Oharaeibacter diazotrophicus: one gene and its partner. The protein of the gene in region 2 interacts with the protein of the main gene of each other region in a pairwise test. Links are inferred from orthologs where the notes say so. Each region holds a gene or a part of one and is shown on either strand. Other genes may lie near its edges.

The links.
Region 1: the proteins of grpE (region 2) and EDD54_RS06395 interact in binary tests that used the Escherichia coli proteins (3 or more experiments, as listed by UniProt). The link is inferred for Oharaeibacter diazotrophicus from one-to-one orthologs.

What each region holds. Positions count from the first base shown.
Region 1 is NZ_SNXY01000006.1:1,347,897-1,353,963, forward strand. The notes cover bases 1,328-4,324. They hold EDD54_RS06395 (Nramp family divalent metal transporter), read right to left. Parts: upstream 3,506-4,324; coding sequence 2,150-3,505; downstream 1,328-2,149. Other genes in these bases: EDD54_RS06390 (aldo/keto reductase), read left to right, coding at 1,328-2,103; EDD54_RS06400 (hypothetical protein), read right to left, coding at 4,022-4,324. Also shown: EDD54_RS06385 (hybrid sensor histidine kinase/response regulator), read left to right, coding at 1-1,025; more of EDD54_RS06390, read left to right, coding at 1,177-1,327; more of EDD54_RS06400, read right to left, coding at 4,325-4,978; EDD54_RS06405 (hypothetical protein), read right to left, coding at 5,148-6,067. UniProt on the Escherichia coli protein: H(+)-stimulated, divalent metal cation uptake system. Involved in manganese and iron uptake. Can also transport cadmium, cobalt, zinc and to a lesser extent nickel and copper. Involved in response to reactive oxygen.
Region 2 is NZ_SNXY01000007.1:130,059-136,091, forward strand. Bases 1,530-4,492 are described here. They hold grpE (nucleotide exchange factor GrpE), read left to right. Parts: upstream 1,530-2,695; coding sequence 2,696-3,289; downstream 3,290-4,492. Other genes in these bases: hrcA (heat-inducible transcriptional repressor HrcA), read left to right, coding at 1,530-2,563; EDD54_RS09135 (trimeric intracellular cation channel family protein), read left to right, coding at 3,516-4,166; EDD54_RS09140 (methyl-accepting chemotaxis protein), read left to right, coding at 4,263-4,492. In the rest of the region: EDD54_RS09115 (non-canonical purine NTP pyrophosphatase), read right to left, coding at 1-627; rph (ribonuclease PH), read right to left, coding at 624-1,346; more of hrcA, read left to right, coding at 1,493-1,529; more of EDD54_RS09140, read left to right, coding at 4,493-5,876; nth (endonuclease III), read right to left, coding at 5,892-6,033. UniProt on the Escherichia coli protein: Participates actively in the response to hyperosmotic and heat shock by preventing the aggregation of stress-denatured proteins, in association with DnaK and GrpE. It is the nucleotide exchange factor for DnaK and may function as a thermosensor.

The DNA of each region.
Region 1 (6,067 bases), on a different replicon or contig from region 2:
TGCGCCGGCGCGTGCCCGACGAGCCGCGCACCCGCGCGATCCTCGACGACCTCGTGCGCGCGGTCGACCGTGGCGCGGCGCTGACCCGGCGCATGCTCGCCTTCGCCCGGCGCCAGGACCTCGTGATCCGCGCCGTCGACGTCGCCGCGCTGGTCGCTGGGATGACGGAGCTGCTCGAACGCTCGCTCGGGCCGGCCATCGCGATCGAGACACCCTTCCCCGCCGACGTGCCGCCGGTCCGTACCGACTCGCACCACCTCGAGACCGCCCTGATCAACCTCGCCGTCAATGCCCGCGACGCCATGCCGGAGGGCGGCACCATCACATTCTCCGCGGCGCCGGCCGTGCCGGATCCGACCGACGGGCTGCCGCCCGGCGCCTATGTCGCGGTCGCGGTCACCGACAGCGGCTCGGGCATGGACGAGGCGACGCTGGCGCGCGCGGTCGAGCCGTTCTTCACGACCAAGGGCGTCGGCAAGGGCACCGGTCTCGGGCTGTCGATGGTGCACGGTCTCGCCGAGCAGTCGGGCGGGCGGATGCGGATCCGCAGCCGGGTCGGCATCGGCACGACGGTGGAACTGCTGCTGCCGGCGGCCGCCCCCGAGGACGTCCGGGACGAGCCGGCGCGGCCGCGGCCGGTGCCGACGCCGGGGCGTCGGCTGGCGGTGCTCGCGGTCGACGACGACGAACTGGTGCTCGCCGCCACCGCCGGCATGCTCGAGGACCTCGGCCACGCCGTCGTCGCCGTGCCGTCGGCGGCGCGGGCGCTCGGCCTCGTCGAATCCGGCGGCGCTTTCGACCTCGTGCTGACCGATCAGGTGATGCCGGAAATGACCGGTGCCGAACTCGCCGCCCGCCTCGCCGCGATCCGGCCGGAGCTGCCGATCCTGGTGGTCACCGGCTACTCCGACCTGCCCGCCGACCTGCCGGCGCACCGCCTCGCCAAGCCGTTCAGCCGCGACGGCCTCGCCGCCGCCATCGCGGATGCGACGGCGGGCCGCACCGGACCGCGCGCCGTGCTATGACCGGCGCGGCGCGGGGGAGCGCCACGGGGAAGGCCCCGCGCCGGGACCGCGGCGCGGCCGAGCCCCCCGACGACCGGAAACGACGACGAGGAGGACAATCTTGAGCGGAAACGATGACGCCCGCGTGTCCGTGGGCCGGACGGCGGTCCGGGTGCCGAGGATCGGATTCGGCACCTCCGCGCTCGGCGACATGCCGAACACCTACGGCTACAGCGTCGACGAGGCGCGGGCCCAGGCGACGGTCGAGGCCATCCTCGCCAGCGACCATCCCTTCCTCGACACCAGCCGGATCTACGGCGCCGGCCGCAGCGAGGCGCGCATCGGCGCGGCGATCCGGGCGATCGGCGGCCTGCCGGCCGGCGCGGTGATTTCCACCAAGCTCGACCGCGACGTCGAGACCGGCCGCTTCGACGCCGCCGCGGCACGGCGTTCGGCCGAAGAGAGCCTCGCCGCGCTCGGGCTCGACAAGGTCCACGTCCTCCACCTGCACGACCCCGAGCACGCCCGCGACCTCGGCGAGATCGCGGGTCCCGGCGGCGCCGTCGAGGAGCTGTTCCGGATGAAGGAGGAAGGGCTCGCCGACGCGGTTGGCCTCGCCGCCGGCGACGTCGCGGTGATGATGCCGATGCTGCGCGACTTCCCCTTCGACGCGATCATCACCCACAACCGCCACACCGTCGTCAACGGCAACGCGGAGGCGATGATCGAACTCTGCGTCGAGCGCGGTACGTCCGTGTTCAACGCGGCCCCCTACGCTGGCGGCGCGCTCGCCAAGGGCACCGCCGGCTTCCGCCGCTACGTCTACCAGGAGGCGACCGACGCCATGCTGGCGCCGCTGCGCCGGGTCGAGGAGATCTGCGCCCGCCACGGCGTGCCGGCCGGCGCGGTGGCGCTGCAGTTCTCGCTGCGCGATCCGCGCGTGGCGTCGACGATCTGCGGCGTCAGCAAGCCCGAGCGGGTGGCGCAGACGCTGGAATGGGCGGCCTTCCCGGTGCCGGACGCCGTCTGGTTGGAACTCTCCGCCATCGAGCGCGACAGCGCCGACCCCGAGGCGACCCGCGCCTACGATCCGGGCTGACCGGCGGTCTCCCGGGGCGTGGATGCCGCGCCCCGGGATGTCCGGTTCAGGCCCCGGTGACGAAGTCGTAGATCAGCTTGAGATTGAGCACCACGATCACCGTCGCGATCAGCGCGGCGAACACCGACAGCCAGCGCGGCGCCACCAGCGCCCCCATCTTGGAGCGGTCGGCGGTGAACATCACCAGCGGCACCACGGCAAAGGGCAACTGCAGACTGAGCACGACCTGGCTGAGGATCAGCAGTTCGGCGGTGCCGCTCTCGCCGTAGGCGATGGTGACGGCGGCGGCCGGCACGATCGCGATCGCCCGCGTCACCAGTCGCCTCAGCCACGGCGAGAGGCGGATGTCGAGGAAGCCCTCCATCACCGCCTGCCCGGCCAGCGTCGCCGTCACCGTCGAGTTGAAGCCGCAGCACAAGAGCGCCACAGCGAACAGCGTCGGCGCGATCGCGCTGCCGAGCAGCGGCGCCAGCAGCGTGTGCGCCTCGCCGAGCTCGGCCACGGTGGTGTTGCCGGTGTGGTAGAAGGCGGCGGCCGCCAGGATCAGGATCGAGGCGTTGATCAGGAGCGCGATCATCAGCGCCACCGTGGAGTCGATGGTGGCATAGGTGACGGCGCTGCGCCGGCCTTCCGGCGTGCGGTCGTAGCCGCGGGTCTGCACGATCGCCGAGTGCAGGTAGAGATTGTGCGGCATCACGGTCGCGCCGATGATGCCGAGCGCGAGATAGAGCATGTCCGGGTTGGTGACGATGTCGGTGGTCGGCGCGAAGCCGGCGATCACCGCGCCCCAATGCGGATCGGCCATGGCGATCTGGACGCCGAAGCACACGAAGATGACGCCGAGCAGCGCGACGATCAGCGCCTCGACGTAGCGGAATCCGAGGCCCTGCAGGAACAGCACCAGGAAGACGTCGAGCGCGGTCAGGATCACGCCGATCTCGAGCGGGATGCCGAACAGTAGGTTGAGGCCGATCGCGGTGCCGATCACCTCGGCGAGGTCGGTGGCGCAGATCGCCAGTTCGGCGAGCAGCCACAGCGGCCACGACACCCAGCGCGGATAGGCGTCGCGGCAGGCCTGCGCGAGGTCGCGGCCGGTGGCGATGCCGAGCCGGGCGCACAGCGCCTGCAGCACGATCGCCATCACGTTGGAGACCAGCGCCACCACCAGCAGCGCGTAGCCGAAGCGGGATCCGCCGGCGAGCGAGGTCGCCCAGTTGCCGGGATCCATGTAGCCGACGGCGACGAGATAGCCCGGCCCGAGGAAGGCCGCGAGCCGGCGCAGGCCCGGCTTGCGCGGCACCGCCACCGAGGCGTGGACCTCCGCGAGCGCGGGATCGCCGCGGTCGCGGCGCCAGCCGAAGCGGTTCAGGGAGACGACGGTCGGCGAGACGGTTTCGGTCACGATGCGTGGTTCCCCGTACGGACCGTCAGATTAGAATGCAAATCACTCGCAATAGCAACTCGCGAATGGGGGGAGGTCGCGGAGGCGGCCGGGGCGCGGGGCTCCGCATCGCCCGGCGGCGCCTCGAAGGAGGCGCCGCACGTTCGTCATGACGATCGCTCGAAGCTGCGGTTCCATCCTTCCCCTGAAGGGAAGGATGGAGGCAACGGGCTTCCGAGGCCGGACGGCCCGCGACGTCCACCGAAACGCCCTCGGAACCCCGACCCCTTCCGGCCCTCCGGGCCACCTTCCCCTGGAGGGGAAGGATGAGACCCCCCGGGCTTCCGACGCTCGACGGCCGGCCCGGTCTGCGCGCCGCGCCAACCGCTTCCTTCATCCTTCCCTTTAGGGGAAGGTGCCGAGCGGAGCGAGGCGGAAGGGGTCGCGACGGCCGGCGGAGCTGGCCGTTCCGCCGCGACGTCCGCCGAAGAGCCCACGGAAACCCGAGCCCTTACAACCGTCCTCGCGCGGGAGCGGTCACTTCACCCGCATGCTGTCCGGGTCGCGCATCAGCGAGGAGGTGTCGACCGCCTCGAAGGCCGAGGCCGGGACCTGCTTCAGCTCGTCGAGCAGGCCCTCGGGCCAGCGCGTGTCGGCGGTGCCCTGGAAGAACCACGGCGAGCCGTTGTCGGCGAGGACGAGGCCGAAGCGCTTGAAGGCGGCCAGCACCGCCCTGGTGTCGGCCCTGAGCGCCGGGTCGATCCGGTAGGACGCCTTCAGACGGAAGCGCGCACCCATCGGCGGAAAGGCGGCGTTCGAGACCGAGCCGGCGTCGTGGCGGGCCGGCCAGAGATGGGCGCGGTCGGTGACGTCGGTGGTGAAGCGGACGGCGTGGTCGATCCGCCGGCGCGCGACCTCGTCGTAGCGCAGGAGACCGGGCAGGATCGGCAGGCCGGCGGCGTCGGCGGAGGTCCAGCCGTCCGGGCGCAGCGCGTTCGACTTCAGGAGCCACGACGCCCCGCTGCCGGCGAACCAGCGGCCGCCGCGCCGGGAGGTCGCCCAGGTCTCGTAGACGCGGCAGGTGCCCTTGTCGACGACGATGGTGTGGCGGTCGCCCTCGACCCATTGGCCGCCCTCGACCTTGGTGTCGGACCCGAGCGGATAACGGATGCGGTCGCTCTCGTCGGCGTAGTCGAAGGTCACCGACACCTTGGGGTGGGACGACGCCACCACGGTGATCGGGATGCCGTAGGGCACCGGTTGCTCGCCGTAGCTCGGTCCGAAGTCCGGGTGCAGCCGGCGGCTCGGCGACATGTTCGCCATCCAGCGCGCGCTGGAGCGATGCACCGGCAGCTTGGAGACGTCGGCGTGCCACCAGCTGTCGGCGGGGAAGTTCGGGCAATTGGTGCCCGGTACGGGCGAAGACGTCGGGGCGGCCGCCGCCGTGGCGACGGAGAGCAGCAGCACGGCGGCGGCGGCACGGAACGGGCGCATGGTCACTCGTCTTCCCCCTGGGTGGCGCGATCTACGGACGCGATCTGCGACGGGCACGGCGCCCGTCGTCCCTTGAACGGACGCACGGCCGCCGATCTTCCCCCGAAATCGAGATTTTCCAAGAGCGTGGCACCACCTCTTCGAGTCCAAGACCCGCCCCGCGGCGCGGTCAGCGCCTCGACAGGATCCGGCTGGCGCAGTTGAGGCCGCCGTTGCGCAGCGCCAGGGCGCCGAGCCCACGCACCGGCACGGTCGAAAAGCCGAGCCCGGCCCAGAGCGCCAGCATGGCGTCGTCGACCGCCGCGAGCGGATCGTCCGGCCCGGCGGCGAACAGCGGTACCCACGCGCGCGGCGTCGCGACGCCCTCGGCCTCGACCCAGGCGTTGTTGGCGGAGAGGAGGTGCATGGTGCGCCGCCGGCGGTGCGCGTGGTCGATGCCGATCGCCGGCAGCGGATTGCGCAGCACCGCGAAGCCGGCTGCGGCGAGCGCCGCCGCGTCTGCGTCGAAGCGGGCGGCGTAGTCCTCCGGCGGCGGCGGCAGGCCGGCGAGCCGGGCCGCCAGAGCGGGATCGCCGACCAGGAGGCGCGGCCGCCCGTCCGGCGCACGGCCGGCCGGCGTGACGTGGACGTCGACGTGGAACACCGCCTGCCGCGAGCCCTTGGCGACGATGCCCGGCCATGGGTCGTGACGCCAGACGCCGTCGTCGCGCGGGTGATTGCTGCCGAAGGGTGTCGGCGCCGGCTCCGCCCCGCCGACCACGACGATCCGCTCCGGCAGGCCGTAGTCGGCCGCGAAGGCGGCGAGCGCGCCCTCCCCCTCCGGCGGCGGCACGGCACGCCGCGCGCGCCAGAACGCGAACTCGTCCGCACCGACGAGCGCGTAATCCGCGCCGACCAGGAGGTTGCCGCCGTCGAGCAGCGGCGGCCCGTCGAGGACGAGGTCGAGCGGCAGCGCGCCGACCGAGAAGCGCGGGCCGGCGAGCAGCCGCGGGCGCGCGCTGCCGGAAAAGGCCAGCGACTGGTCCTGGATCCAGACCGACAACGGCGTGTCGTCGGGCACCGCCTCGACCGCGGCGCCCTGCCCCGCCC
Region 2 (6,033 bases):
GAGCTTCTGCACCGAGCGGGCCCGGTGCGACAGCGGGCCGGGCGCGCCCCAGATCGAGCCGTGCTTCTCCTCGGCGGTCATCTCGCCGTAGGTGCGGGTCTCGCCGTCGGGCACGAAGACGGGGTCGTAGCCGTAGGCGATCGGGCCGCGGCGCTGCGGCCAGACCAGGGTACCCGCGCGCTCGCCGAGATATTCCTGGGTGTGGCCGTCGGGCCAGGCGAGGCAGAGCAGCGAGACGAAGGTGGCGCGCCGCTGGTCCGGCGCGGTGGCGCCGACCTTGCGCAGTTCGTCCTCGACCCGGCCCATGGCGAGGTCCCAGTCGCGGCTCGGGCCCGACCAGTCGGCGGTGTGGACGCCGGGTGCGCCCCCGAGGGCGTCGACGCAGAGGCCGCTGTCGTCGGAGAGCGCGACCTCGCCGGCCGCGGTGGCGGCGGCGAGCGCCTTGATGCGGGCGTTCTCGACGAAGGTGGTGCCGTCCTCGACCGGCTCGGGCAGACCGAGTTCGCCGGCGGTGACGAGCTCGATCGCGAGGCCGCCGAGCAGGAAGTGCAGCTCGCGGATCTTGCCCTTGTTGTGACTGGCGACCAGCAGGCGGCGGCCGTCGATGCGGCGGAGGTCCGTGCTCACAGCCCGAGCGCCTTCTTCTGGATTTCGACCAGTTCGCCGATGCCCTTCTTGGCGAGGACCAGCAGTTCGGCGAACTGCGCCTCGGAGAAGGGCTCGTCCTCGGCGGTGCCCTGGATCTCGACGATGCCGCCGCGGCCGGTCAGCACGAAGTTGGCGTCGGCCTCGGCGTCGGAATCCTCGGCGTAGTCGAGGTCGAGCACGGCCTTGCCGGAATAGAGGCCGCAGGAGACCGCGGCGACGTGGTCGCGCAGCACCTTGGCCTGGGCCGGCACGATGTTGCGGGCGCGCATCCACTCGACGCAGTCGTGGAGCGCGACGAAGGCGCCCGTGATCGAGGCGGTGCGGGTGCCGCCGTCGGCCTGGAGGACGTCGCAGTCGATCACGATCTGCTTCTCGCCGAGGGCGATCGGGTCGACGACGGCGCGCAGCGAGCGGCCGATCAGGCGCTGGATCTCGAGGGTGCGGCCGGACTGCTTGCCGGCGGCGGCCTCGCGGCGGGTGCGCTCGTGGGTGGCGCGCGGCAGCATGCCGTATTCGGCGGTGACCCAGCCCTTGCCGGTGCCGCGCATCCAGGCCGGCACCTTCTCCTCGAGCGAGGCGGTCACCAGCACGTGGGTGTCGCCGAACTTGACGAGGCAGGAGCCCTCGGCGTGACGGGTCACCGCGCGCTCGAGCGAGACGGGACGCATGGCGTCGGGGGCGCGGCGGGAGGGGCGCATGGGCTCGGTGTCTCCGGGTGACCTTCTCGGACGGGAGGCCCTTGTAGTCCGCCGCCGCCGGAAAGGGCAAGACCGGCGGGCCGGAGAGGCTTGCGATCCCGGCGCGTCCGCGCCAAATTCCGGTGTGGAGCATCAGACCGGACGCCATGGCAGCGGACACCAGGACGGGCAGCCTCAGGGAACTCGACGAGCGGTCGCGGGAGATCTTCCGCCGCATCGTCGACACCTATCTCGAGACCGGCGAGGCCTCCGGCAGCCGGAACATCTCCCGTCTGCTCGCGGCGCCGCTGTCGCCGGCCTCGGTGCGCAACGTCATGGCCGACCTCGAGCGCGAGGGCCTGATCTACGCCCCGCACACCTCCGCCGGCCGGCTGCCGACCGACCTCGGCCTGCGCTTCTTCGTCGACGCCATGCTGGAGTTCGGCGACCTCACCTCCGAGGAGCGCTCGACCATCGAGACCAAGGTCCGCATCGACGGCGGCGGCCGCTCGGTCGAGACGGTGCTGACCGAGGCGAGCCAGATGCTGTCCGGACTGTCGCGCGGGGCCGGCGTCGTGGTGACGCCCAAGGCCGACATGCGGCTGAAGCACATCGAATTCGTCCGCATCGAGCCGACCCGCGGCCTCGTCGTGCTGGTCGGCGAGAACGGCACGGTCGAGAACCGCCTGATCGACCTGCCGCCGGGGCTGCCGCCGTCGTCGCTGGTCGAGGCCGCCAACTTCCTCAACGCCCGGATCCGCGGCCGCACCCTGTCGGAGATCCGCGCCGAGATCGAGCGCCGCGCCGCCGAGCAGCGCGAGGAGCTCGACGGACTGACCGCCCGCCTCGTCGAGGCGGGGCTGGCGTCGTGGTCGTCCGCCGCCGGCGACCGGCCGCAGACGCTGATCGTGCGCGGGCGCGCCAACCTGCTCGACGACGTCCGTGCCGCCGAGGACCTCGAGCGCATCCGCGCGCTGTTCGAGGACCTCGAGACCAACGCCGACCTCGTGCAACTGCTCGGCCTCGCCGACGCCGGCGACGGCGTGCGCATCTTCATCGGCTCGGAGAACAAGCTGTTCGGCCTCTCCGGCTCGTCGCTTGTGGTGTCGCCCTACCGCGACGGCGACGCGCGCGTGATCGGCGTCGTCGGCGTGATCGGTCCGACCCGGCTCAACTATGCCCGGGTGGTGCCGATGGTGGACTACACCGCGCGGATGGTCGGCCGCCTGCTCGGCTGAGACGGCCGCGGCGGCGGAGCACGGCCTTCCCCCGGCTTGATTTTCCCGGCGCGAACCCTCAAATCCGGTCCGGCCAGTTCAGGCGCCGCCCGTTCCCGACGGCCGCGGTGCCCTTCGCGCACGAGAGGATCGATGACCGACGAGACCGAAACCGCCGCCCCGGCCGACGGGGCCTCCGTCGAAACCCCGGCCGCGGCGCCGCCGGCCGACGACCGCACGGCCGCGCTCGAGGCGGAGGTGGGCCAGCTCAAGGACCAGCTGCTGCGCACCCTCGCCGAGATGGAGAACCTGCGCCGGCGTACCGAGCGCGAGATCGCCGACACCCGCTCCTACGCGGTGGCGAGCTTCGCCCGCGACATGCTGACCGTGAGCGACAACCTCGCCCGCGCCCTGACGGCCGTGCCCGACGAGACCCGCGAGGGTGCCGACGAGGCGACCCGGGCGCTGCTCGACGGCGTCGGCATGACCGAGCGCGAGCTCCTGAAGGCGCTCGAGAAGCACGGCGTGCGCCGGATCGACCCGACCGGCGAGCGCTTCGACCCCAACTTCCATCAGGCCATCTTCGAGGTTCCGAACACCGAGGTGCCCTCGGGCACGGTGGTGCAGGTCGTGCAGTCCGGCTTCGTCATCGGCGAGCGCGTCCTGCGCCCGGCGATGGTCGGCGTCGGCCGCGGCGGCCCGAAGCCGGCGCCCGCCGGCGAGGCCAAGGTCGACCGCACGGTCTGATACCGGCCTCGCCGATTCCCGACTCGTCGAGAATCTGCGAGGTTTCGGCCATCCGGCCGGCGCCCGGTCGGGCGCTCCTCGCCCGAAAAGCTCCGACCAGAGGTCGGACCTTTGCGAACTCGGTCCGACGCCCGCGACCGCGCCCGCCGCGGAAGGCGGGCGCGAAGGGTGTTTCCTCGCCGCGCGGGTTCGGGCACCGTCGTCCGGACGCGCGCGGGAGGACCCGATGGACACGCCGACGCTCTTCGCCTTCCTCGACCATCTCGCGATCGCCGTCTTCGCCGTCACGGGCGCGCTTGCGGCCTCGCGCAAGGAACTCGACATCGTCGCCTTCTGCTTCTTCGGCGTCGCCGCCGGGCTCGGCGGCGGCACGCTGCGCGACGTCCTGCTCGGCGAACTGCCGGTGTTCTGGGTGGCGCAGCCGGCCTACGTGGTGGTCGCGGTCGCCGCCTCGGTGCTGGTGTTCTTCACCGCCCACGTCTTCTACGAGAACTGGTCGCGCTACCGGCTGCTGCTCTGGGCCGACGCGGTCGGCATGGCCGCCTATGCGGTGATGGGCGCCGCCAAGGCGCTCGCCGCCGGCGCGCCGGCGATACCTGCAATGGTGATGGGAGCGATGACCGCCACCTTCGGCGGCGTCATCCGCGACGTCGTCGCCGGCGAGCCGTCGGTGCTGCTCCGGCGCGAGATCTACGTCAGCGCCGCCTTCGCGGGCGCGGCCGTCTACGTGATGCTGATCGGCGTCGGCGCGCCGTTCTGGGCGGCGGCCGCGCCCGGCGCGACCGTGGCCTTCGTCATCCGTGCCGGCGCGCTGGCACGGGGATGGTCGCTGCCGGTCTACCGACCGCGGCCGGGCCGGGACGTCGACCGGGTCTGATCGGGACGTCGAGGAGCGGCTTCCGACCTGACCTTAACGTCATTTTCACGTGTCGGATGCAGACGTAATCCTGAATATGTCCGTCTGCGAGAGACCATGACGTTCCCCCGTTTGACGCTCGGCCTGAGGTTCATGGCGGTGATCGGCGTCGCCGTCGCGGTGATGGGGCTCGGCACGCTCGGCGCGCTCTACCAGTTCCGCGCCGCCCTGGTCGACCAGGGGCTGGCGGGTACCCGCGCGGTGGCCGAGGACGCCGTCGCCGCGGTCGAACGGGCGAAGGGCGGGGACGCGGCGGGCGACGCCGCCATCGTCGCGGCGCTCGCCGGCCTCCGGACGCCCGACGGCAAGGCGCTCGCGATCCTCGGCGCCGACGGCGCGGTGATTTCGGCCGGGGCGGAACGCCTCGCGGACGGCGCGTCCACGGCCCTCCTCGCCGGCGCGAAGGTCGGGGCCGAGGCGATCGCCCACGACGCCGTCGTCGACGGTGCCGCCGCCGCGCGGCTCTCCTTCGCCCGGCCGGTCGCGGACGGCCGGCTGGTGGTGGTGGCGAGCTACGATCCGCGGAGCGCCGACATTGTCCTCGTCCGCATCGTCCTCGTCATCGCCGCCTTCTCGGGCCCGATGCTGCTCGTGTTCCTCGCCTGGGCGTGGCGGCTCGGCCGCGGCATCAGCCGCGATCTCGCGACCATCAGCACCGCGGTCGGCCGGCTGGCGGCCGGCGACACCACCGTCTCGGTCTCCGGCGTCGGCGGCGACGACGAGGTCGGCGAGATCGCGACCGCGGTCGAGGTGTTCCGCACGTCGATGGTCGAGAACGACCGCATGAAGGCCGAGGAGAACGCCCGCATCGCCGACCGCGCGGCCCGCGCGGCGCGGCTGGAGCGGATCGTCCACGCCTTCCGCGAGGAGGCCGGGCAGATCGTCGGCTTCGTGCGCGCGAGCGCCGACGCGATGAACGGAACCGCCGGCGACCTCACCGCGGTCTCGACCGTGACGCGCTCCTCCGCCGAGGCGGCCGAGCAGACCGCCGCGCGCGACGCCGCCGCGGTGGCCGACGTCGCCGACGCCGCGCGCCGGCTCGCCGACACCGTCCGCGAGGTCGGCGAGAGCGTTCGCGCGGCCTCGCTCGTCACCGCCGAGGGCGCGACGCTCGGGCGTTCCGCCCGCGGCGAGGTCGAGCGCCTCGCCGGCAGCGCCGACCGGATCGGCCATGCCGTCGAACTGATCCGCGCCATCGCCGGCCAGACCAACCTGCTCGCGCTCAACGCCACCATCGAAGCCGCCCGCGCCGGCGAGGCGGGCAGGGGCTTCGCCGTCGTCGCCAGCGAGGTCAAGGCGCTCGCCGGCCAGACCGCCAAGGCCACCGACGAGATCGCCGCCTATGTCGGCGAGATCCAGCAGGCCACCGCCGAGGTGGTGTCGCAGATCGGCTCGGTCACCGACACGCTCGACGGCATCGAACGCTCCAGCGCCGACATCGCCGCCGCCATGGAGCGCCAGGCCGAGGCGACCGACGGCATTTCGCGGCGGGCCGACGACGTCGCCCGCGGCTCGGCCGAGCTCGGCGGTTCGGTGCGCGACGTCACCGGCGCGGCGGGCGAATCCTCGCGCGTCGCCGGCACCGTCACCGAGGTCGCCCGCGACCTCGCCACCGCGGCCACCGAACTCGACGAGCGGATCCGCCGCTTCATCGAGGACGTCGCGGCCTGAGGGTCGAACGGCCGGTCACACGCGCTTCTCGGGACTCTTGCAGAGGTCGGCGATCGCGCAGCGCTCGCATTCGGGCTTGCGGGCCTTGCAGACGTAGCGGCCGTGCAGGATCAGCCAGTGGTGGGCGTGGCGCATGTAGCGCGCCGGTACGACGCGC